Regions from separate parts of the Enterobacter roggenkampii genome, predicted to be linked through region 2. Evidence: predicted binding sites of a transcription regulator. Region 2 holds the regulator's gene; the other holds the start of a gene.
The links. Region 2 encodes LexA, which represses DNA repair genes until DNA is damaged. Its sites were predicted from a motif close to TNCTGTATGTACATACAGNA; they were not measured.

Region 1: the regulator LexA is predicted to act here: its motif matches at 2,297-2,316, upstream of BFV67_RS08650 (metal-dependent hydrolase).

What each region holds. Positions count from the first base shown of each region.
Region 1 covers NZ_CP017184.1:1,843,782-1,854,745, reverse strand. Annotated here, with positions in the region: gene BFV67_RS08665 (fructosamine kinase family protein) at 1-836, shown strand, start outside; gene BFV67_RS08660 (YniB family protein) at 873-1,409, opposite strand; gene hxpB (hexitol phosphatase HxpB) at 1,558-2,229, shown strand; gene BFV67_RS08650 (metal-dependent hydrolase) at 2,331-2,921, shown strand; gene tcyP (cystine/sulfocysteine:cation symporter) at 3,049-4,440, shown strand; gene cedA (cell division activator CedA) at 4,489-4,764, opposite strand; gene katE (catalase HPII) at 4,932-7,181, shown strand; gene chbG (chitin disaccharide deacetylase) at 7,275-8,024, opposite strand; gene BFV67_RS08625 (6-phospho-beta-glucosidase) at 8,036-9,391, opposite strand; gene chbR (transcriptional regulator ChbR) at 9,501-10,319, opposite strand; gene chbA (PTS N,N'-diacetylchitobiose transporter subunit IIA) at 10,349-10,696, opposite strand; gene chbC (PTS N,N'-diacetylchitobiose transporter subunit IIC) at 10,743-10,964, opposite strand, start outside.
Region 2 covers NZ_CP017184.1:315,237-326,200, forward strand. Annotated here, with positions in the region: gene gntK (gluconokinase) at 1-455, shown strand, start outside; gene gntU (gluconate transporter) at 459-1,799, shown strand; gene plsB (glycerol-3-phosphate 1-O-acyltransferase PlsB) at 1,902-4,322, opposite strand; gene BFV67_RS01450 (diacylglycerol kinase) at 4,477-4,845, shown strand; gene lexA (transcriptional repressor LexA) at 4,954-5,562, shown strand; gene dinF (MATE family efflux transporter DinF) at 5,626-6,963, shown strand; gene BFV67_RS01465 (CsbD family protein) at 7,084-7,293, shown strand; gene zur (zinc uptake transcriptional repressor Zur) at 7,363-7,875, opposite strand; gene BFV67_RS01475 (cupin domain-containing protein) at 7,991-8,479, shown strand; gene BFV67_RS01480 (conjugal transfer protein TraF) at 8,652-9,962, shown strand; gene dusA (tRNA dihydrouridine(20/20a) synthase DusA) at 10,045-10,964, shown strand, end outside.

The DNA of each region.
Region 1 (10,964 bases), 1.5 Mb from region 2:
TAAGTGAGCAGCTGGGTGAAGGTGAAATTGAACTGCGTAACGAACTGCCAGGCGGAGAGATCCACGCCGCGTGGCATTTACGCTACGCAGGGCGCGATCTCTTCGTAAAATGCGATGAACGCGAGCTGCTTCCGATATTTACCGCCGAAGCCGATCAGCTGGAGCTGTTGTCGCGCAGTAAAACGGTGACGGTCCCGCAGGTTCTGGCCGTCGGTAGCGACCGCGATTACAGTTTTCTGGTCATGGAATATCTCCCCGCCCGTCCGCTGGATGCCCATAACGCTTTCATTCTTGGCCAGCAGCTAGCGCGCCTCCATCAGTGGAGCGACCAGCCGCAGTTTGGCCTTGATTTTGACAACGATCTCTCCACCACGCCACAGCCCAATGCCTGGCAGCGTCGCTGGTCGACGTTTTTTGCCGAGCAGCGCATTGGCTGGCAGCTTGAGCTTGCCGCCGAGAAAGGGCTGGAGTTTGGCAATATTGATGCCATCGTCGAGCACGTGCAGCAGCGCCTGGCCTCCCACCAGCCTCAGGCGTCTCTGCTCCACGGTGATTTGTGGTCCGATAACTGCGCGCTGGGGCCCAACGGCCCCTATATCTTCGACCCGGCCTGCTACTGGGGCGACCGTGAGTGCGATCTTGCCATGCTGCCGCTGCATCCTGAACAACCGCCGCAGATATACGACGGGTATCAGTCGGTTTCGCCCCTGCCGCCCGGCTTCCTCGATCGTCAACCGGTGTATCAGCTTTATACGCTGATGAACCGCGCCATACTTTTTGGTGGGGAACACCTGGTTAACGCCCAGCGGGCGCTTGAGCGCATGCTTGCCGCCTGAGACGCGAACGGGTGGCTTTGCCGCCACCCGTATCGGTTACAGAAAACCGAGCAGTGAGAAGAAGAAGTATCCTGCCACAATGATAGTCACGGGAAGGATATAGAGCGGGAAGATTTGCAGGAAAATGGTGTGGCGCGGCACAACAATGCGGGATTCAATCTGCTCCCGGCTCATGCCTTCCGGGCCTTTGGCCTGTTCCAGAATGAGCTGGTCCTCAACGCCCTCGCGTAAGAAGCGCGTCTGACGGCTCATTCGCGCGCCAGAGGCCTGCAGCGCCAGCGCAACAAAGATCAGGGCGTAGATCACCCAAAAGCCGATATTCAGCTGATGCTGAAAATCCGGGGTCGGTGAGTTAAACCAGAAGACATTCAAGAATGGCGTATTAAAACGCATCATCTCAATCATCACATGCGCAAAATCAAGCATAACTGCATTGATACCCGGCTGTTTTTCGCTGTGATCGTACATAAATTTGAGTACAGAAATCAGCGTAGAAATGACGGCAGGAATAAAAATCACCCAGCCAGCAATACGTTTTAAGACCGCAATGCGTCCAGCTTGTTGATACGTCATCAGTTCCTCTTCATAAAGACGCGTTATTTGTGCCTAAGTCTACCTGCTGGTCATCAATTTCGCCCGCTCTTTAAAAGCAATATGCTAAATTGCAGAGTGTGCTTAGCACTTATCGTCTGTCGAACACCCTGGATAAGGAGACGTTGTGATGTCGACACCGCGCCAAATTCTTGCCGCAATTTTTGACATGGATGGATTACTGATCGATTCCGAACCGTTGTGGGATCGCGCCGAACTGGAGGTCATGGCCAGCCTGGGCGTGGACATCAGCCGCCGTAATGAACTTCCCGATACGCTGGGCCTGCGCATCGATATGGTGGTTGACCTGTGGTTTGCCCAACAGCCGTGGGCTGGACCGGGTCGTGATGAAGTGACCGCGCGCATTATCAGCCGCGCCATTTCGCTGGTAGAAGAGAGCAAGCCGCTGCTGCCCGGCGTACGTGAGGCCGTCGCGCTGTGTAAAGCCCAGGGGCTCAAGGTCGGCCTGGCCTCGGCGTCACCGCTGCATATGCTGGAAAAAGTGCTCATCATGTTTGAACTGCGCGACAGTTTCGACGCGCTGGCGTCCGCTGAGAAATTGCCTTACAGCAAGCCGCACCCGCAGGTCTATCTCGACTGTGCCGCTAAGCTCGGCGTGGATCCCCTCAACTGCGTTGCGCTGGAAGATTCCGTTAACGGCATGATAGCGTCTAAAGCCGCGCGGATGCGCTCCATTGTGGTGCCTGCGGAAGAAGGCCGCCACGATCCCCGGTTTGCCCTTGCCGATGCGAAGCTGATTTCACTGGCAGAACTCACGGCGCATCACCTGCGGGGCGGTTAAGCCCCTCCTCCGGTTTGTGACAAACAGTTACACCGTCACCTCTTCCGCCTACTGTACAAAAACCCTATACTGTATGAATTGACAGTTTTATGGGTTTTATCATGACGGCGGAAGGCCACCTGCTTTTTTCTATCGCGTGCGCAGTATTTGCCAAAAACGCTGAACTCACCCCCGTGCTGGCACAGGGGGACTGGTGGCATATCGTCCCTTCCGCCGTTTTGACCTGTCTGCTGCCCGATATTGACCATCCCAAGTCCTTCCTCGGTCAGCGCCTGAAGTGGGTGTCAAAACCCATCGCCCGCGCGTTCGGCCACCGGGGGTTTACGCACAGCCTGCTGGCCGTGTTTGGCCTGCTGACGCTTTTCTATTTAAAAGTGCCCGAAAGCTGGATCGTCCCCGCCGATGCCATTCAGGGGATGGTGCTGGGCTATCTGAGCCATATTCTGGCCGATATGCTGACGCCCGCGGGCGTACCTCTGCTGTGGCCCTGCCGCTGGCGCTTCCGTTTTCCTATCCTGGCACCGCAGAAAGGGAACCAGCTTGAGCGCGTCTTGTGCATGGCGCTGTTTGCTTACGCCGTCTGGATGCCGCAAACGTTGCCCGAAAACAGTGCAGTCCGCTGGTCTTCCCAGATGATTAATTCGCTACAATTTCAGTTCAATCGCTTTATTCACCACCAGATTGAACAGTAAACCAACAAAACTATCCCATTTGTCATAACCCATTCCATTTGGATATAAGCGCGACATCACACTTCTGCTAACCTTCCGCCAACAGGATCGGTAAAAACCGACCCGATAATAAATCAGGAGAACGGGGATGAATTTTCCACTCATCGCGAACGTCGTTGTGTTCGTTGTATTGCTATTGCTTCTCGCGCAGGCTCGCCATAAACAGTGGAGCCTGGCGAAAAAGGTGCTGGTTGGTCTGGCCATGGGTGTCGTATTTGGTCTGGCATTACAGGCTATTTATGGCTCCGATAATCCAGTACTGAAAGATTCCATTCAGTGGTTCAACATTGTCGGTAACGGCTATGTTCAGCTGCTGCAGATGATCGTTATGCCGCTGGTGTTCGCCTCTATTCTGAGCGCCGTTGCCCGCCTGCATAACGCGACCCAGTTGGGAAAAATCAGTTTCCTGACCATTGGTACGCTACTGTTCACCACGCTGATTGCCGCGCTGGTGGGTGTGCTGGTCACTAACCTGTTTGGCCTGACCGCAGAGGGTCTGGTTCAGGGGACCGCTGAAACGGCGCGTCTGACTGCGATTCAGACCAACTACGTGGGTAAAGTAGCTGACCTGACCGTGCCGCAGATGGTGCTCTCCTTCATTCCGAAGAACCCGTTTGCTGACCTGACCGGTGCGAGCCCAACCTCCATCATCAGCGTGGTTATTTTCGCCGCGTTCCTGGGCGTGGCGGCGCTGAAGCTGCTGAAAGACGATGCGCCAAAAGGCGAACGCGTGCTGACCGCGATTGATACCCTGCAAAGCTGGGTGATGAAGCTGGTTCGTCTGGTCATGCAGCTCACCCCTTACGGCGTGCTGGCGCTGATGACCAAAGTGGTTGCCGGCTCTAACCTGCAGGACATCATTAAGCTGGGCAGCTTCGTTGTCGCCTCTTACCTGGGCCTTGGCATTATGTTCGTGGTGCACGGCATCCTGCTGGGCGTGAACGGCGTCAGCCCGCTGAAATACTTCCGTAAGGTCTGGCCGGTACTGACCTTTGCCTTCACCAGCCGTTCCAGCGCCGCGTCTATTCCGCTGAACGTTGAAGCACAGACTCGTCGTCTGGGCGTGCCTGAATCCATCGCCAGCTTCTCTGCCTCCTTTGGTGCCACTATTGGTCAGAACGGCTGTGCGGGTCTGTATCCGGCGATGCTGGCGGTAATGGTTGCTCCTACAGTCGGCATTAACCCGCTGGATCCAGTCTGGATCGCCACGCTGGTCGGGATTGTTACCGTAAGCTCCGCAGGCGTTGCGGGTGTTGGCGGCGGTGCAACCTTCGCCGCGCTGATTGTGCTGCCTGCGCTGGGCCTGCCTGTGACGCTTGTCGCGCTGCTGATCTCCGTTGAGCCGCTGATCGACATGGGCCGTACCGCGCTGAACGTCAGCGGCTCCATGACCGCCGGTACGCTGACCAGCCAGTGGCTGAAGCAGACCGACAAAGCGATTCTGGAAAGTGAAGACGACGCCGAACTGGCGCATCGTTAATCGCTGTAGATATAAAAAAACCGCCAACAGGCGGTTTTTTTATGGCTGTTATTCTTCAACCTCTTCATCCTGGCGGATCTGCATCGCCCACCGCTGTGCGGACTCCGGCACCGTAAAGGTGGGAGAGCGACGGAAATGCTCGCCGATCAGCACAAAGGCCACGAATTTCCCCCGTAACTGCCACACATCGCGAAAACCATCCACTTTCAGGGCATGGTCTGGCGGCGCGGGCTCAACGCGGGGCACATAGCTAATAACCTGGCGGTTTTGTTGACGAAGAGGTTTCATAAGCGACGGATTCACTAAAGCAAATTCTTGAAGCAGGAAAATTCTATGATAGCCGATCCTGCTGCCTTCCGTCGCGCTCCGAGTGGGTGAGATGGCTCCTTTCGTTAATGCTGGCATGTGAAAACTCTTAGTTCGCGAGCCATCTCACGACATTGTTCTATCCTTAATAGGGTTTTTAGCAATGGATAAAGGAGAAGCGTGCAATGTCGAACAAAGATAAAACACATCAATCACCGATTCATGGCACTGAAGAATCTCAACCGGGCATGGACTCTCTCGCCCCTTCTGACGGCTCTCACCGCCCCTCGCCGGGCCCATCAGCCCCTGGCGAACAGCCTACCGCACCGGGAAGCATGAAATCCCCGGATACGGGAAACGAGAAGCTGAAATCGCTTGAGCCACACCGTAAAGGCGGCGAAGGTTTTGCGCTCACCACCAATCAGGGCGTGCGCATTGCTGACGATCAGAACTCCCTTCGCGCAGGCTCGCGCGGGCCAACCCTGCTGGAAGACTTCATTCTGCGGGAAAAAATCACCCATTTTGACCACGAGCGGATACCGGAACGCATCGTCCACGCACGCGGTTCCGCTGCGCACGGCTATTTTCAGCCCTACAAGAGCCTGAAGGCGATCACCAAAGCGGACTTCCTCTCCGACCCGGATAAAATTACCCCGGTCTTTGTGCGTTTCTCCACCGTGCAGGGTGGCGCAGGTTCGGCAGACACGGTGCGTGATATCCGCGGCTTTGCCACCAAGTTTTATACCGAAGAGGGCATTTTCGATCTGGTGGGCAATAACACCCCGGTGTTTTTCATTCAGGACGCGCATAAATTTCCTGACTTTGTCCATGCGGTAAAACCGGAGCCCCACTGGGCCATACCGCAGGGACAAAGTGCGCACGACACCTTCTGGGACTATGTCTCCCTGCAGCCTGAAACCTTACACAACGTGATGTGGGCGATGTCAGACCGCGGGATCCCCCGCAGCTACCGCACCATGGAGGGGTTCGGCATCCATACCTTCCGAATGATCAACGCCGAGGGGAAAGCCACGTTTGTCCGTTTCCACTGGAAGCCGGTGGCGGGTAAAGCCTCGCTGGTGTGGGACGAGGCGCAGAAGCTGACCGGGCGCGATCCGGACTTCCATCGCCGCGAGCTCTGGGAATCCATTGAAGCGGGCGACTTCCCGGAATACGAGCTGGGCCTGCAGCTCATCCCGGAAGAGGACGAATTTAAGTTCGATTTCGACCTTCTGGACCCGACGAAGCTGATCCCGGAAGAGCTGGTGCCGGTGCAGCTGGTGGGTAAAATGGTGCTCAACCGCAACCCGGATAACTTCTTTGCCGAAAACGAGCAGGCCGCGTTCCACCCGGGGCATATCGTGCCGGGGCTGGACTTCACCAACGATCCGCTCCTGCAGGGACGCCTGTTCTCCTATACCGATACGCAGATTAGCCGTCTGGGCGGGCCGAACTTCCACGAAATTCCGATTAACCGCCCAACCTGCCCGTACCACAACTTCCAGCGCGACGGGATGCACCGTCAGGATATTGATACCAACCCGGCGAACTATGAGCCGAACTCCATCAACGATAACTGGCCGCGTGAAACGCCTCCCGGACCGAAACGCGGTGGATTCGAATCCTATCAGGAGCGTATCGATGGCAATAAAATTCGCGAGCGCAGCCCCTCGTTCGGCGAGTATTACGCCCACCCTCGCCTGTTCTGGAACAGCCAGACGCCGATTGAGCAACAGCACATCATCGGCGGCTTCAGCTTTGAGCTGAGTAAAGTGGTGCGCACCTACATCCGCGAGCGCGTGGTCGATCAGCTGGCGCATATTGATGTTCAGCTTGCCCAGAGCGTCGCGGACAACCTGGGCATTACGCTGACCGACGAGCAGCGTAACCTCGCTCCGCCGAAAGAGGTTAACGGCGTGAAGAAAGATCCGTCGCTGAGCCTGTATGCGTTGCCGGGCGGCTCGATTAAAGGCCGCGTGGTTGCCATTCTGCTGAACGACAAAACCCGCGCCAGCGACGTGCTGGGGATCATGCAGGCGCTAAAAACCCAGGGCGTGCATGCCAAACTGCTCTATTCCCGCATGGGTGAGGTGACGGCCGACGATGGTTCTGTGCTGCCGGTCGCGGCGACCTTTGCCGGTGCGCCATCGCTCACCGTCGATGCGGTGATTGTGCCAGGCGGAGATCTTGCCAGTCTGCTGACCAACGGCGACGCCGTCTATTATCTGCTGGAAGCCTATAAGCACCTGAAACCGATCGCGCTGTCCGGCGATGCGCGACAGTTTAAAGCGCAGCTGAAGGTGGCCGATCAGGGTGAGGACGGCATTGTCGAGGGCGATAACGTTGACGATGCCTTCATGACGAAGCTGTTTGATTTGCTCGCCGCGCACCGCGTCTGGTCGCGAAGCAGCAAGGTCGATCAGATTCCGGCGTAAAAAAAGCCCGGTGGCGGCTTCGCCTTACCGGGCCTACAAGAGTTAGCAGGTCGTTCGTAGGCCGGGTAAGGCGAAGCCGCCACCCGGCAACTCTTACAGCTCCCTGAACGTCCCCAACCGATACCCGCGTTCGGCAATCGCGTATTTCAGCGAGGCCGACGTCAGCACGTCCAGCTCCGCCAGCCGCGGCCAGCAGTAGGCACTTTTACGCACGGTGTTATCGACAAAGGCAGGATGCGCCATCACTTCTACCGACGTTTCACCGCGGGCAGCGGAATCATCCAGCACCTTCAGGAACAGCGCTTCGCTGATCTCTTCTCCGTAAAACGCGCTACTGAACCCCTCAGTGGATCTAACAGCGCAGTCCGGCAATCCGTGCACATTGCGATCCACGCGCATCGCCACGCCTTTGCGCTGTGCAAACCCGGCGACAAGCGGGAAAATCGCCGGGATCATATGCACGTGGTGATGGCTGTCGATGTGCGTCGGCGCCTGACCAAACACATCAACGAAGCGGTTGAACTGGCACTCCAGCTCGCGGGCAATCTCTTCGAGCGGCAGAGCACCCTGCTCCGCCCGTTCCCAAATCCATTTACCCAGCTGGCCGTCGCGCGTCAGGCCCGGCATTGGCGAAAGCGGCATCCCGAGCGTCAGCACAAAATGCATGCCGACGCCCAGCTCTGGCACCTCGCGGCTCAGCTGCGCCGCGTGTTCAACCGCCTCAGCGTTAACCAGGGCCGTTGTAGAGGTCACAATCCCCCGGCGACAGGCTTCAATAATGCCGTAGTTCTGACCTTTCGAGAGACCAAAATCATCAGCATTAACGATCAGCAGGTTTTCCATTGTGCGTCCTCTTATTGCTGTTTGAACTTCAGCTTCTCGATCGTGGCGGCAAAGTTCGGCAGCCATTTTTCATGCGCCAGGATCATCTCGCTGGCCAGCTGCTCCGCGTCACGGTCAGAATGCACCAGCGGGCTGAGGTTCAGGGCCAGCAGCACGTCATTGAGTTCCCCGCTCAGCGCCGCGTTGCTTGCTGCCACTTCAAAGCCTTTGATGGTATGAATCAGCCCCATGACCTTGTCATCGAAGTGGGTGATACGGGGATGCGGTTTAGCCCCCTCGCGCCCCAGGATGCAGGTCATTTCAACGGCCCAGTCAGCCGGAATATTGTCGACATGGCCGTGATGCGGGACGTTGACATAGTGCTCAGCCTGCTTGTCGTTGTAGATGGCGTTGATCACTTCACACGCCGCATCGGAGTAGTAGGCCCCGCCGCGCTGCTCCAGCTCTTTCGGTTTGACGTTCAGGTTCGGGTCTTTATACAAATCGAACAGCTGCTTTTCGACCTTCTGAACGATCTGCGCACGCGCGCCGCCCTTATAATACTCGCCCATTTCGATGGCCAGCATCTCTTTCTGCTTGAAGTAGTAAAGCAGGTACGAGCAAGGCAGCAGATTCAGCGAGCGGATCAGCCCTTCGCTGAACGGCAGGTCAAAGATGTTTTTCACCGATGCCGCCGTCAGACGACCTGAGGCCACGCCGTCGAGAAGCTCGGCAAAGCGCGATTCCCCGTTCACGATGACATCTTTAATAAACACCATGTGGTTCAGGCCGAACAGATCGATGGAGAGATCGTCGCTGTCGGTCAGCGCCAGCACGTCGCGGATAAACATCTTCATGCCGATCGGAATGTTGCAGACGCCGATAAAGCGCTTGAAGTTCGTATGACGATAGACCGCCTCGGTCACCATACCGGCCGGGTTGGTGAAGTTAATGACCCACGCGTTCGGGCAGATCTCCTGCACGTCTTTGACGATGTCGAAAATGACCGGGATGGTGCGCAGGCCTTTAAACAGGCCGCCCGCGCCGTTGGTCTCCTGCCCCAGATACCCGTGGCTCAGGGGAATACGCTCGTCCAGCTCACGCGCTTTCAGCTGGCCGACGCGCAGCTGGGTGGTGACAAAATCCGCATCTTTCAGCGCCAGACGACGATCGAGGGTTTTATGCACGGTCAGAGGCACGCCCGCTTTTTCCACCATGCGCTTGCACAGGTCGAAAATAATATTCAGCTTCTCCTGACCTTCCTCAACGTCTACCAGCCATAATTCGCTGACCGGTAATTCATGATAACGTTTCAGGAAACCTTCGAGTAATTCCGGGGTATAGCTGCTGCCGCCACCAATGGTTACGACTTTTAATTTCTTCTGCATAATATCTCCCTTAGCGTATCAGGTTAATCGCCTGCAAGGTATAGCGTGCTCTTCCCGCTATTTGGGCAAGCCATTAAAGCAATATTCGTGGCGGGTAATCCGCCGACAGTTAATTAATTACCGTCAAATTTTTCCGGTAACTGTTCGGTGTGAATGACGTCAATTTCTTAAAGGTTTTAATAAACAGGCTGGGGCTGCTGTATCCTGACTCGTATGCAATATCGGTAACAGAATAGTTGGTAATTTCCAGCTGTTTTTTAGCAAAATTAATGCGGATTTCATTAATAATTTGCACGGGCGTTTTACGGTAATAACGCTGCGTCGCGCGGGTCAGATATTCCTGGGATTTGCCCGACAGGGAGACCATATTTTCCAGCGCATTTTCGCTGAACTGGCTTTTATCGTGCATCAGCTCAACGGTGCTGCGCAGCCATTGCGGAATATCATCCGTCACCTGCTGCTCTTCACGATGATGGCGCAGCCGGTTCATCACGTAGAAGGTCACCGTTTCAATAAACTCATCAAATTCATTGTCTCGGAAGTTAAGCGAGGCGATAACCGTTTCAATCCAGGTCATGAACTCGTTTTTGACGCGATAAACCTGGGAGGCCACAAAGCAGAACGGCACCAGCGGCAGATAGTGCTTCTCGAAGAAACGTCTGCTGACGCCCACATTCAGAATGCGGGTGGCACCAAATTCGTAAAAGCTCTGGTGATAAGATCCCATCGGCAGGAAGACAAAATCCCCTCGTTCAAGCAGAACGCGCTTACCGTTGATCTCCTGGTAGTAGCGGCCGGTCAGAACAATCGTGAACTCGTAGTAGTCATGCTGATGCAGACCACTGGCGCTCTCCGTTTTGTTGTAGATAACCACGTGAAAATTTTTGCCATTAAACAGCTGATGTTCAAGTGCGGTTTTAATTTCCATCGTGCTGACCTCCTGCTACTCAGTCTGACTTACTGCATCTTCTCGTGAAGCTCAATGAGCTCCGCCACCAGCTCACGTGCCAGCATCGAGGTCATCAGGTGATCCTGCGCGTGGACCAGCACCAGGCTGACCTTCATCTTCCCTTCGCCCTGATCGCTTTCAATCAGCTTTGTCTGCACCAGGTGCGCTTCGTTCAGCGCCGTGCGGGACTGTTCCATCATGGTTTTCGCCGCGGCGAAATCCCCCTGCTTGGCCTGCTTCAGCGCGGCGTAGGCCAGGCTGCGGGCCTGCCCGGAGTTGATGATAAGCCCCATCACCACTTCTTCGAGATCGTTCTCGACGGCGTCGTCTGCGACAATATTATCCAAATCTAACATCTTTAAGCTCCTTGTGGCTGGCGCGGGTTTCCCCGCGCCGTCAATCTTAGAATTTCAGTGAGAGGGCGATATCCTCTTCGCTCTCTTCTTCATCAATGATGGTGGCGGCTTTGTTCGCAATCGCCACGAACGGCATGTACAGCAGGGTGGCAATTCCGAGGTTAAATATCGCCAGCAGGAAGGCTGCAACGCTGCCGTTGGTGTTGAAGAAGGCGCCCAGACCCGCTGGCATGGTCCACGGTGCAATGTTGGTGACCGGTGGAATGAT
Region 2 (10,964 bases):
CCAGCGAAGTGGCGCATCAACTCCAGGCTGCGTTTCTTGATGGCGACTTCCTCCATCCGCGCAGCAACATCATGAAAATGGCCTCCGGCGAGCCGCTGAACGACGACGACCGTAAACCGTGGTTGCAGGCGCTGAACGACGCCGCGTTCGCGATGCAGCGCACCAATAAAGTCTCCCTGATCGTCTGCTCCGCGCTGAAAAAAACCTACCGCGATCTGCTGCGTGACGGCAATCCGAACCTCTCCTTCATCTACCTGAAAGGGGATTTCGAGGTGATTGAAAGCCGCCTGAAGGCGCGTAAAGGTCACTTCTTCAAAACCCAGATGCTGGTGACGCAGTTTGAAGCGCTGCAGGAGCCGGGTGAAGACGAAAAAGACGTCTTAGTGGTTGATATCGATCAGTCACTGGAGGGTGTTGTTGCCAGCACCATCGAGGTCATTAATAAAAGGCAGTAAGTTTTGAGTACATTAACGCTAGTTTTGACAGCAGTGGGTTCGGTATTGCTGCTGCTGTTTTTAGTGATGAAGGCGCGCATGCATGCCTTTGTTGCTTTGATGGTGGTTTCTATTGGTGCTGGTCTCTTTTCCGGTATGCCGCTCGACAAGATCGCCGCGACAATGGAAAAAGGGATGGGCGGTACGCTGGGCTTCCTGGCGATTGTGGTCGCGCTGGGCGCGATGTTTGGCAAGATTTTGCACGAGACGGGCGCGGTCGACCAGATTGCCGTCAAGATGCTGAAATCCTTCGGCCACAGCCGTGCGCATTACGCGATTGGCCTGGCCGGTCTGATTTGCGCGCTGCCGCTGTTCTTCGAAGTGGCCGTTGTGCTGTTGATAAGCGTCGCATTCTCCATGGCGCGCCATACCGGCACTAACCTCGTGAAGCTGGTCATTCCGCTGTTTGCGGGCGTGGCGGCAGCCGCAGCGTTTCTGCTGCCGGGGCCTGCCCCGATGCTGCTGGCTTCCCAGATGCACGCCGACTTTGGCTGGATGATCCTGATTGGCCTGTGCGCGGCAATCCCGGGGATGATTATCGCCGGTCCGCTGTGGGGCAACTTCATCAGCCGTTACGTTGAGCTGCACATTCCGGACGACATTACCGAGCCGCACCTGGGCGAGGGCAAAATGCCATCCTTTGGCTTCAGCCTGTCGCTGATCCTGCTGCCGCTGGTGCTCGTGGGCCTGAAAACCATCGCCGCGCGCTTTGTGCCGGTCGGTTCTACCGCCTACGAATGGTTTGAGTTCATTGGTCATCCGTTCACGGCGATCCTGGTGGCGTGCCTGGTGGCGATTTACGGTCTGGCGATGCGTCAGGGGATGCCAAAAGACCGGGTGATGGAGATCTGCGGTGCGGCGCTGCAGCCTGCGGGGATTATCCTGCTGGTTATCGGTGCAGGCGGCGTGTTCAAGCAGGTGCTGGTGGATTCCGGCGTGGGCCCGGCTCTGGGCGAAGCGCTGACCGGGATGGGCTTGCCGATTGCGGTCACCTGCTTTGTGCTGGCTGCGGCGGTGCGTATCATCCAGGGTTCCGCCACCGTGGCGTGTTTAACCGCCGTGGGTCTGGTGATGCCGGTGATTGAACAGCTGAACTACTCCGGTGCCCAGATGGCCGCGCTCTCTATCTGTATCGCGGGCGGTTCGATTGTGGTCTCTCACGTTAACGACGCCGGCTTCTGGCTGTTCGGTAAGTTTACCGGTGCCACCGAAGCGCAAACCCTGAAAACCTGGACGCTGATGGAAACTATCCTCGGCACGACGGGTGCAATTGTCGGGATGATTGCCTTTACGCTGCTCAGCTAAATGCAATGATTTAACAAGGAAAAAAAAGGCCCGGTAGCGTCAGCGCTTACCGGGCCTTTTTATTATCCAGGGCGTCAGGCCGGGCCATAACCCGGCATTGTGTTACTCGCCCTGCGTGGCGCTCTCAATCGTTAAGCGCACGTCCGAGGTAATCAGCTCTGCCAGCATCTGGTACACCTTCAACGTCTCTTCCGGCTCGGCATCACCCGTATCGCTGATGAAGCCTTCATCGCGCAGCGTCAGCACCAGAGAACTGAAGACCGCTTTGTCGAAGAATTCAGGGGCGTTAATACCGTGCAGAACGGACAGGCGCTGGGCCAGCGTCCGGCTCTCTTTCTCCAGCGTACCGCGGTTGATGGACGGGTTCGCGCTCAGCAGCCAGAACGTGATGGCGTAGCGCTGCAGCGTTTCGCGCGCACCGGCCGCCAGCAGCTGCAGGGTGCGGGAGCGTGACGGATTGATGTGCAGCTCGTCGTTGTTCAGGGTAATCAGCCCCTGGCGACGCATCTCTTCCGTCATCTTATCCAGTTCTGTCGCCAGCTCATCCTTACTCCAGCGCAGGAACAGCTCCGCTTTCAGCATTGGATAGATGGTCTCAAGATGGCGCAATAGCTCCTGACGGGAGATATGACGATGCTGGGTAATAATGGCGGCCATGAGCGACGGCAGCATCAGCATATGCGTGATGTTGTTGCGGTAGTAGGTCATCAGCACCGCCTGCTCGCGCGGCAGAATGATGATGTCGCCGATCGTGTCCTTCTCCACTTCAAACTTGTTCATCTGCAACGCGTGATCGATAAGTTCACTGGCGGTTGCAGAAGGCACGGTCGAGTCAACCGAATACGGCACGTTACGCATCATGTCCAGATAGCAATCCAGCTGCTCCGTGAGCTGTTCACGGGTCAGCGAGCGCTGACGTGAAGCCAGCAGCGCCGTACAGCACAGGTTCATGGCGTTAGCCGCACCGGCGTTGTTAATGCGCACCATCAGCTCGGACGCGATGCCGTTAACCGTTGGCGTTAGCCAGGCCGGACGCACCGCTTCGATAGGATCGATGGACTCGCGCCACTCCGGCACGTGATGGTTCAGGTAGGTCATCAGCGGCATCGGCTCGCCGAAGTTCACGTAGCCCTGACCGAGATTGCGCAGCTTGCTCAAGCCGCGCAGCATCTGCGGCAGGCTCTCTTTCTCTTTGGTCGCGCCACGCAGCTCTTTCGCGTACGTGCCCACTTCCATCACGTGCTCGTAGCCGATGTAGATAGGCACCAGCGTGATCGGACGGGTACCTCCGCGCAGCATGGCCTGGATGGTCATCGACAGCGTGCCGGTCTTCGGATCGAGCAGACGACCTGTACGGGAACGACCGCCCTCCACGAAGTATTCCACGGAATAGCCGCGGCTGAACAGCTCGCCCAGATACTCGCGGAACACGGTGGAGTAGAGCTTGTTGCCCTTGAAGGTACGACGAATAAAGAACGCGCCCAGGCGACGGAAAATCGGGCCCGCGGGCCAGAAGTTCAGGTTGATACCGGCTGCGATGTGCGGTGGCACCAGCCCCTGGTGATAGAGCACGTAGGAAAGGAGCAGGTAGTCCATGTGGCTGCGGTGGCAGGGGACATAGACAATCTCATGGCCATCGTGCGCCAGCTGACGCACGCGCTCGGCGTTATGGACGTTGATGCCCTGATACAGGCGGTTCCAGGTAAAGCCGAGAATACGATCGGACAGGCGAATCATCTCGTAAGAGAAGTTCGCTGCGATCTCTTCCATCAGCGCAATGGCGTTCTGCTGAGCTTTCTCATGCGAAATTTTCTTGCTGCGCGCTTCGTCTTCAACGGCGCGGGCGATCGCTTTTGAAGCCAACAGCTTGTTGAACAGATCCTGACGCGCCGGGAGGCGTGGCCCTACGGCCGCCAGGCGCTGACGAGCGAAGTGCATACGCGCCACGCGCGCCAGTTTTTGCGCGATGATCTTGTCGGTGCCGTGCTCGTCCGCCATGCGACGCAGCGAAACGGAAGGGGAGAAACGCACAAAGCTGTCGCGTCCCAGCCAGGAGACCGCGAAGAACTTCTGGATGCCGTTAAGCATGCGCAGCGGCGGATTCTCTTCGCCTTTTTCACGACCCGGACGACGACCAAACATCACCGATACCGGCACCATCTGCACATCCAGCTCGGGGTTGCTGCGGTGCAGGTCGAGATAGTCATGGAACAGCTTGATGGACTCTTCTTTCGGCGTGTAATAGGTAAATACGCGCGGCCCGCCGTGGATGAAGACGTAGCGCGGCAGCAGCGTACCGTCAACTTCCAGCGGTTCAAGCGGGTCAGGTAAGTCATGCGCCAGACACTGGGCGCGAAGCGTCAGTAAGTCTGCCTTCGAGTTATAAGGCAAAACGTACATAATAGGGCGCGACGTATCGAGCCCCAGTTCCAGCGCGGGTTCTGCTGGGATAGACTTGCTTTTTACCAGGATGCTTAATGGTAAATTAAGTAATTTGTAGTAAATTCGTGGCCAGCCGGACATAAACGATGTAAAGCCTCTGGTTAATAATGCAATTGCGGCGCAAGGATAACAGAAAGCGCGCAAAATTTCTGTTGTTACCCGTCATACTTCAGGCTGTAGCGAAACGCGCTCCGCCTCATGTTAATGACGCTCTTTTTTAAAAAAGGTTCTTTTAATGGCCAATAATACCACTGGGTTAACGCGTATCATCAAAGCCGCCGGCTATTCATGGAAAGGTTTCCGTGCCGCATGGGTCAACGAAGCCGCTTTTCGCCAGGAGGGCGTCGCCGCAATCATCGCGGTGATCGTCGCCTGTTTCCTTGATGTTGATGCGATTACCCGCGTACTGCTTATCGGTTCCGTACTTCTGGTGATGATAGTGGAAATTCTTAATAGCGCTATTGAGGCCGTTGTTGATCGCATTGGTTCCGATTTCCATGAGCTTTCTGGCCGTGCAAAAGACATGGGCTCTGCTGCCGTGTTGCTGGCGATTATCACTGCCGTTATCACCTGGGTCACCCTGCTTTGGTCACATTTCCTATGAGCCTCGAGGAATAATTAAGTCCCTGGTTTTTTGTGCAGTTTTTGGTTCCAAAATCGCCTTTGACTGTATATACTCACAGCATAACTGTATATACACCCAGGGGGCGGAATGAAAGCGTTAACGACCAGGCAGCAAGAGGTGTTTGATCTCATTCGGGATCATATCGGCCAGACGGGTATGCCACCCACGCGTGCGGAAATCGCGCAGCGTCTGGGCTTCCGTTCTCCGAATGCTGCCGAGGAACACCTGAAAGCGCTGGCGCGTAAGGGTGTGATTGAGATTGTGTCAGGCGCGTCGCGTGGTATCCGCCTGCTGGTGGAAGAAGAGACGGGCATTCCGCTGATAGGGCGTGTTGCTGCAGGTGAGCCGCTGCTGGCACAACAGCATATTGAAGGTCACTACCAGGTCGATCCCGGCATGTTCAAACCGAGCGCTGATTTCCTGCTGCGCGTCAGCGGCATGTCGATGAAAGACATCGGCATTCTTGATGGCGATCTGCTTGCGGTGCATAAAACCCAGGACGTGCGAAACGGCCAGGTCGTGGTCGCACGCATTGATGACGAAGTGACCGTTAAGCGTCTGAAAAAGCAGGGTAACACTGTTCAGTTGCTGCCCGAAAACAGCGAGTTCACCCCGATTGTGGTCGACCTCCGCGAACAGAGCTTCTCTATTGAAGGTCTGGCGGTAGGCGTGATTCGCAACGGTGAATGGCTGTAATCTCTTCCTGACAGGCTATGGCACCGCTGTAGCCTGATTCATTCCCCACTCCCGGTATCTTTCATGTCACTGCTGACGGCATCCGATAAGGCATTGTGGCGTCTTGCTCTGCCGATGATTTTCTCCAATATTACCGTGCCCTTGCTGGGGCTGGTTGATACTGCCGTTATAGGCCATCTTGATTCACCGGTTTATCTTGGCGGCGTGGCGATTGGCGCGACGGCAACCAGCTTCCTGTTTATGCTGCTGCTCTTTTTGCGCATGAGTACCACCGGTCTTACCGCACAGGCTTATGGCGCGAAAGATCCGCTGCGTCTGGCGCGCGCACTGGTGCAGCCGCTGATCCTCGCGCTTGGCGCGGGTGCGTTAATCGTTGTATTGCGGGCCCCCCTGATCGATCTTGCGCTTCATATCGTCGGTGGCAGCGAAGCGGTACTGGCGCAGGCGCGACGGTTCCTGGAAATCCGCTGGCTCAGCGCACCCGCCTCGCTGGCAAACCTGGTTCTGCTGGGGTGGCTACTGGGCGTGCAGTACGCCCGCGCGCCCGTGATTTTGCTGGTGGTGGGTAACCTGCTCAACATTGTTCTGGACGTCTGGCTGGTCATGGGTCTGCATATGAACGTGCAGGGCGCGGCGCTGGCGACGGCGATTGCCGAATACGGGACCTTTATCATTGGCTTGTGGATGGTCCGGCGTGTGCTGGCCATGCGCGGGATCTCCCTGGCGCTGCTCAAAACCGCATGGCGCGGCAATATCCGTAAGCTGCTGGCGCTCAACCGTGACATCATGTTGCGCTCGCTTCTTCTTCAGCTCTGCTTCGGTGCGCTGACGGTTTTCGGGGCTCGACTGGGGCCGGAAATCGTTGCGGTGAATGCGGTATTGTTGACGCTTCTGACCTTTACCGCCTATGCGCTGGACGGATTTGCCTACGCGGTCGAAGCGCATTCCGGGCAGGCGTACGGCGCGCGCGAAAGCGGGCAGCTTCGGGAGGTGTGGCGGGCTGCCTGCCGTCAGTCGGGGCTGGTGGCGCTGGCCTTTGGTCTGGTTTACGCCTGCTTCGGTGAGCAAATCGTTGCATTGCTTACCTCTCTCCCTGCGCTGCGCGAGCTGGCGAGCCACTATCTCATCTGGCAAGTCGTCTTACCGGTGGTTGGCGTCTGGTGTTATCTGCTGGACGGCATGTTTATTGGGGCGACGCGCGGAGCCGAAATGCGCAACAGTATGGCTGTCGCGGCGGCCGGATTTGGCCTGACGCTGCTGACGCTCCCCTGGCTGGGTAATCATGGCCTGTGGCTGGCCCTGGCCGTCTTCCTCTCGCTGCGCGGGTTATCGCTGGCGTTTATCTGGCACCGGCACTGGCAAAACAATACCTGGTTTCCCTCGCGCTCCGATATATCGTGACGGTTAAAGATTCCGAATATGAAATTAACCACGGAATCCTTAACTACAATAATTATCACGTCCAGCAGAAAAGAACGTAACGGACGTTACGACCCGACGCTTAACGAAGAGGACACGATGATGAATAAAGACGAAATCGGCGGCAACTGGAAGCAGTTCAAAGGTAAAGCGAAAGAACAGTGGGGTAAGCTGACGGATGACGACATGACCGTCATCGAAGGTAAACGCGATCAGCTTGTCGGTAAAATCCAGGAGCGTTACGGCTACGCAAAAGACCAGGCGGAAAAAGAAGTGGGCGACTGGGAAAAACGCAACGACTACCGCTGGTAACCGGGCTACACCCGAAAGTATAAGGAAGTACACCCTGAGGGCGGCCATGAGCCGCCTTTTCTTTTGCCGCTAACGCGGCTTTTTCTTCACCAGGATAGAGTGGTCGTGCTGACACGCGTCCTGATGGCGACAGGCTTCCACCTCCACGCACGCGGAACAGAGCCCGTGCGCTTCAATCACGTTATGACGCAGGGCAAAGCCCATTTTCGCTGCCAGCGTATGCATAATATCTTCCACGCCTTCCGCAGCCTCTTCTTTCACCACGCCGCAGCGGTCACAGATAAACATCGCCGATGTGTGGGTGGGCTGATCGAACAGATGGCATAGCACATAGCTGTTGGTGGATTCCACCTTGTGCACGAACCCTTGTTCAAGCAGGAAATCCAGCGCGCGATAGACCGTCGGCGGCTTTGCCTGCGGCTCGCTTTCGCGGAGTAGATCCAGCAGATCGTAGGCGCTGATGGCACCCTGCTGCAGGCTCATCAGACGTAATACTTCAAGGCGCTGCGGAGTCAGGCGCACATTGCGTTGCGCACACAGCTTTTCGGCCTGCGCTAACAGCTCTTTTGTGGACTTATCCATGTAGCACCCCGGATGTTATAGGACGGAAAACCTTCACTTTATCATGTTCTGCTAAAAACACCGAGATCCGCCAGTCTGTGCTATACCTGACCCATCGAAAACCGGGAGAACCAGAATGAAAAGACCTGACTGCATTCGACACTGGCGCGACGTGGAAGGCGCGGATGACTCGACCTACCCCGACAGCGATGAGCTGTTTTCCATTGGTGCTCCGCTGGCTCGCAAGCTTGGGCTCGGGCGTATTGGCATCCATCATGAGCGCCTGCCGCCTGGGCGCAGAACGTCCTATCCGCATGCGGAGAGCGACGAAGAAGAGTTTGTTTACGTGCTCGAAGGCTACCCTGAAGCCTGGATTAACGGCTACTTGTGGAAGCTGGAGCCTGGCGACAGCGTAGGTTTTCCCGCCGGAACCGGCATCTGTCATACCTTTATCAACAACACGGACGATGAGGTTCAGCTCCTGGTCGTTGGCGAGGCCAACAAGAAGCACAACCGTATCTACTACCCGCTCAACCCCGTGTATGCCGCCACGCGGGAAGATCGCTGGGTAGATCATCCCCCGCAGTTTTTTGGGCCGCATGATGGAAAACCTGGGAAAAAATAATTTCCTCTTCTATAAATATTGAGGGCCGTCACAAAATATAACAGGCCGTAAGGGAGTTTTACTTAGGGAAAGAAATAGCGGGTCTTTTACTACTTATTCACAGCAATAGTTCGTTCCTGTTTGGGTGATAACAGACAGGGGTTATTTCATAACAGACTATAACGGGCATACTGTGAAAAAAAATTTTAAATTTTCGGTGGTTAGCATTGCTGTCTCCTTGTTTATGGCAAATCAGGCGGGAGCAGCCAATACCTGGACAGAATCACGCAGCGACGCAATGGGTGGCACCGGCGTGGCTTCGGGGAGCTATGGTAGTGGGGCGTTAATCAACCCCGCGCTGCTGGCAAAGGCAAAGCCGGACGATGATGTGACGGTCATATTGCCTTCGGTTGGCGCGCAAATCACGGATGAAGACAATCTTCAGGACGAGATTGATAACATCAACGACAAAATTAATCACTACAAGGATGTGGTTGATAATCTCACGCCACGAGAAATTATCACCAATCCATTAGGTTCCATTAATCAATTCCAGGGCGCGGCCAAAGATCTGGCCGATGAGTTGGACTATCTCAAAGGCAAAACCGCACGCGCAACGGCAGGGGCAGGGCTTGCGGTGAGTATCCCTAACGATGTCCTTTCGGTAGCCTTCATGGCGAAAGGCTATGCCCATGGCCGGGTGAGCTCGTCTATCGATCAGCAAGATATTGATTACCTTCGCCGTATTCAACGAAGCAATGTCGTGGCTGCCGGTGTCGCGCTGGACGCTGCGCTGAATGGTACGGATCAGATCACCAAAAACCTCAACTCAACGGCATCCGGCCGGGCGGCGATAGTCTCCGATTACGGTGTTGCTGTTGCCCGTCAGTTCGATCTGGGTGGCGTCCCGGTTTCCGTGGGGGTTACGCCAAAACTGCAAAAAACCTGGGTCTATAACTACACCACGTCAATCTACGATTACGACAGTAACAAGTGGAACGACAGCCGCTACCGCACTGACGATACGGGCTTCAACGTGGATGCCGGTATTGCGGCCGATTTCGGCGAACACTGGACCGTGGGCGTGAGCGGACAAAACCTGATGTCGCGTGATATCGACACCAAAGACATCCGTATTCGCAACGGCCGTACGGGAGAAGTGGTGAGCTATAAAGACACCTACCAGATCCGTCCGCTGGTGACCGCCGGTGCTGCCTGGCACAACGACCTGGTGACGCTGACCGCCGATGGCGATCTGACCGAAACCAAAGGCTTCAAGAGCGAAGATACGTCGCAATACGTGGGTGTCGGTGCCGAGGTGACGCCGCTGAGCTGGCTGGCGGTGCGTGCGGGTTATCGTGCCGACGTGAAGGGTAACGACAGCAATGTCTTTACCGGCGGTGTCGGTTTCGCGCCGTTTAGCACCGTGCATGTTGACCTGATGGGCCTGTACGGTGAAGACGAAACCTGGGGCGCAGGGGCTCAGCTGAGCATGACGTTCTAAAGTCCACCGGAGGCGCTGCGCCTCCGGCTTTTCTTTGTGCTATAGTAGCGCCCCTTTTCCACCAGATGCTTAAAACTTCGCCATGTCGTCAGAATTACAGACCGCTTTCCCTGCACACCGTTTTTCCATTGCGCCGATGCTCGACTGGACGGACAGACACTGCCGCTATTTCCTGCGCCAGCTCTCCCGCCATACGCTGCTGTACACCGAAATGGTGACCACAGGCGCAATCATTCACGGCAAGGGCGACTATCTGGCCTATAGCGAAGAAGAGCATCCGGTTGCCCTGCAGCTGGGCGGCAGCGATCCGGCCGCCCTGGCGCAGTGCGCGAAGCTGGCTGAAGCGCGCGGCTACGACGAGATCAACCTCAACGTTGGCTGCCCGTCCGATCGCGTGCAAAACGGCATGTTCGGCGCCTGCCTGATGGGGAACGCGCAGCTGGTGGCGGACTGTATCAAGGCGATGCGCGACGTCGTTTCCATTCCGGTGACGGTCAAAACCCGCATCGGCATTGACGACCAGGACAGCTACGAATTCCTGTGCGATTTCATCAATACGGTCTCCGGCAAGGGCGAATGCGAGATGTTCATCATCCATGCGCGAAAAGCCTGGCTCTCCGGCCTGAGCCCGAAAGAGAACCGTGAAATCCCGCCGCTGGACTACCCGCGCGTGTATCAGCTGAAGCGTGACTTCCCTCACCTGACCATGTCCATTAACGGCGGCATCAAGTCGCTGGAAGAGGCCAAAGCGCATCTTGAACATATGGATGGGGTGATGGTCGGGCGCGAGGCGTATCAGAACCCGGGCATTCTGGCGACGGTCGATCGCGAAATCTTTGGCATCGAAGGTGCAGACACCGATCCGGTTGGCGTCGTGCGTGCGATGTATCCTTACATTGAACGCGAGCTGAGCAACGGTACGTATCTCGGCCATATCACTCGCCATATGCTTGGGCTGTTCCAGGGCATTCCGGGCGCGCGTCAGTGGCGTCGCTACCTGAG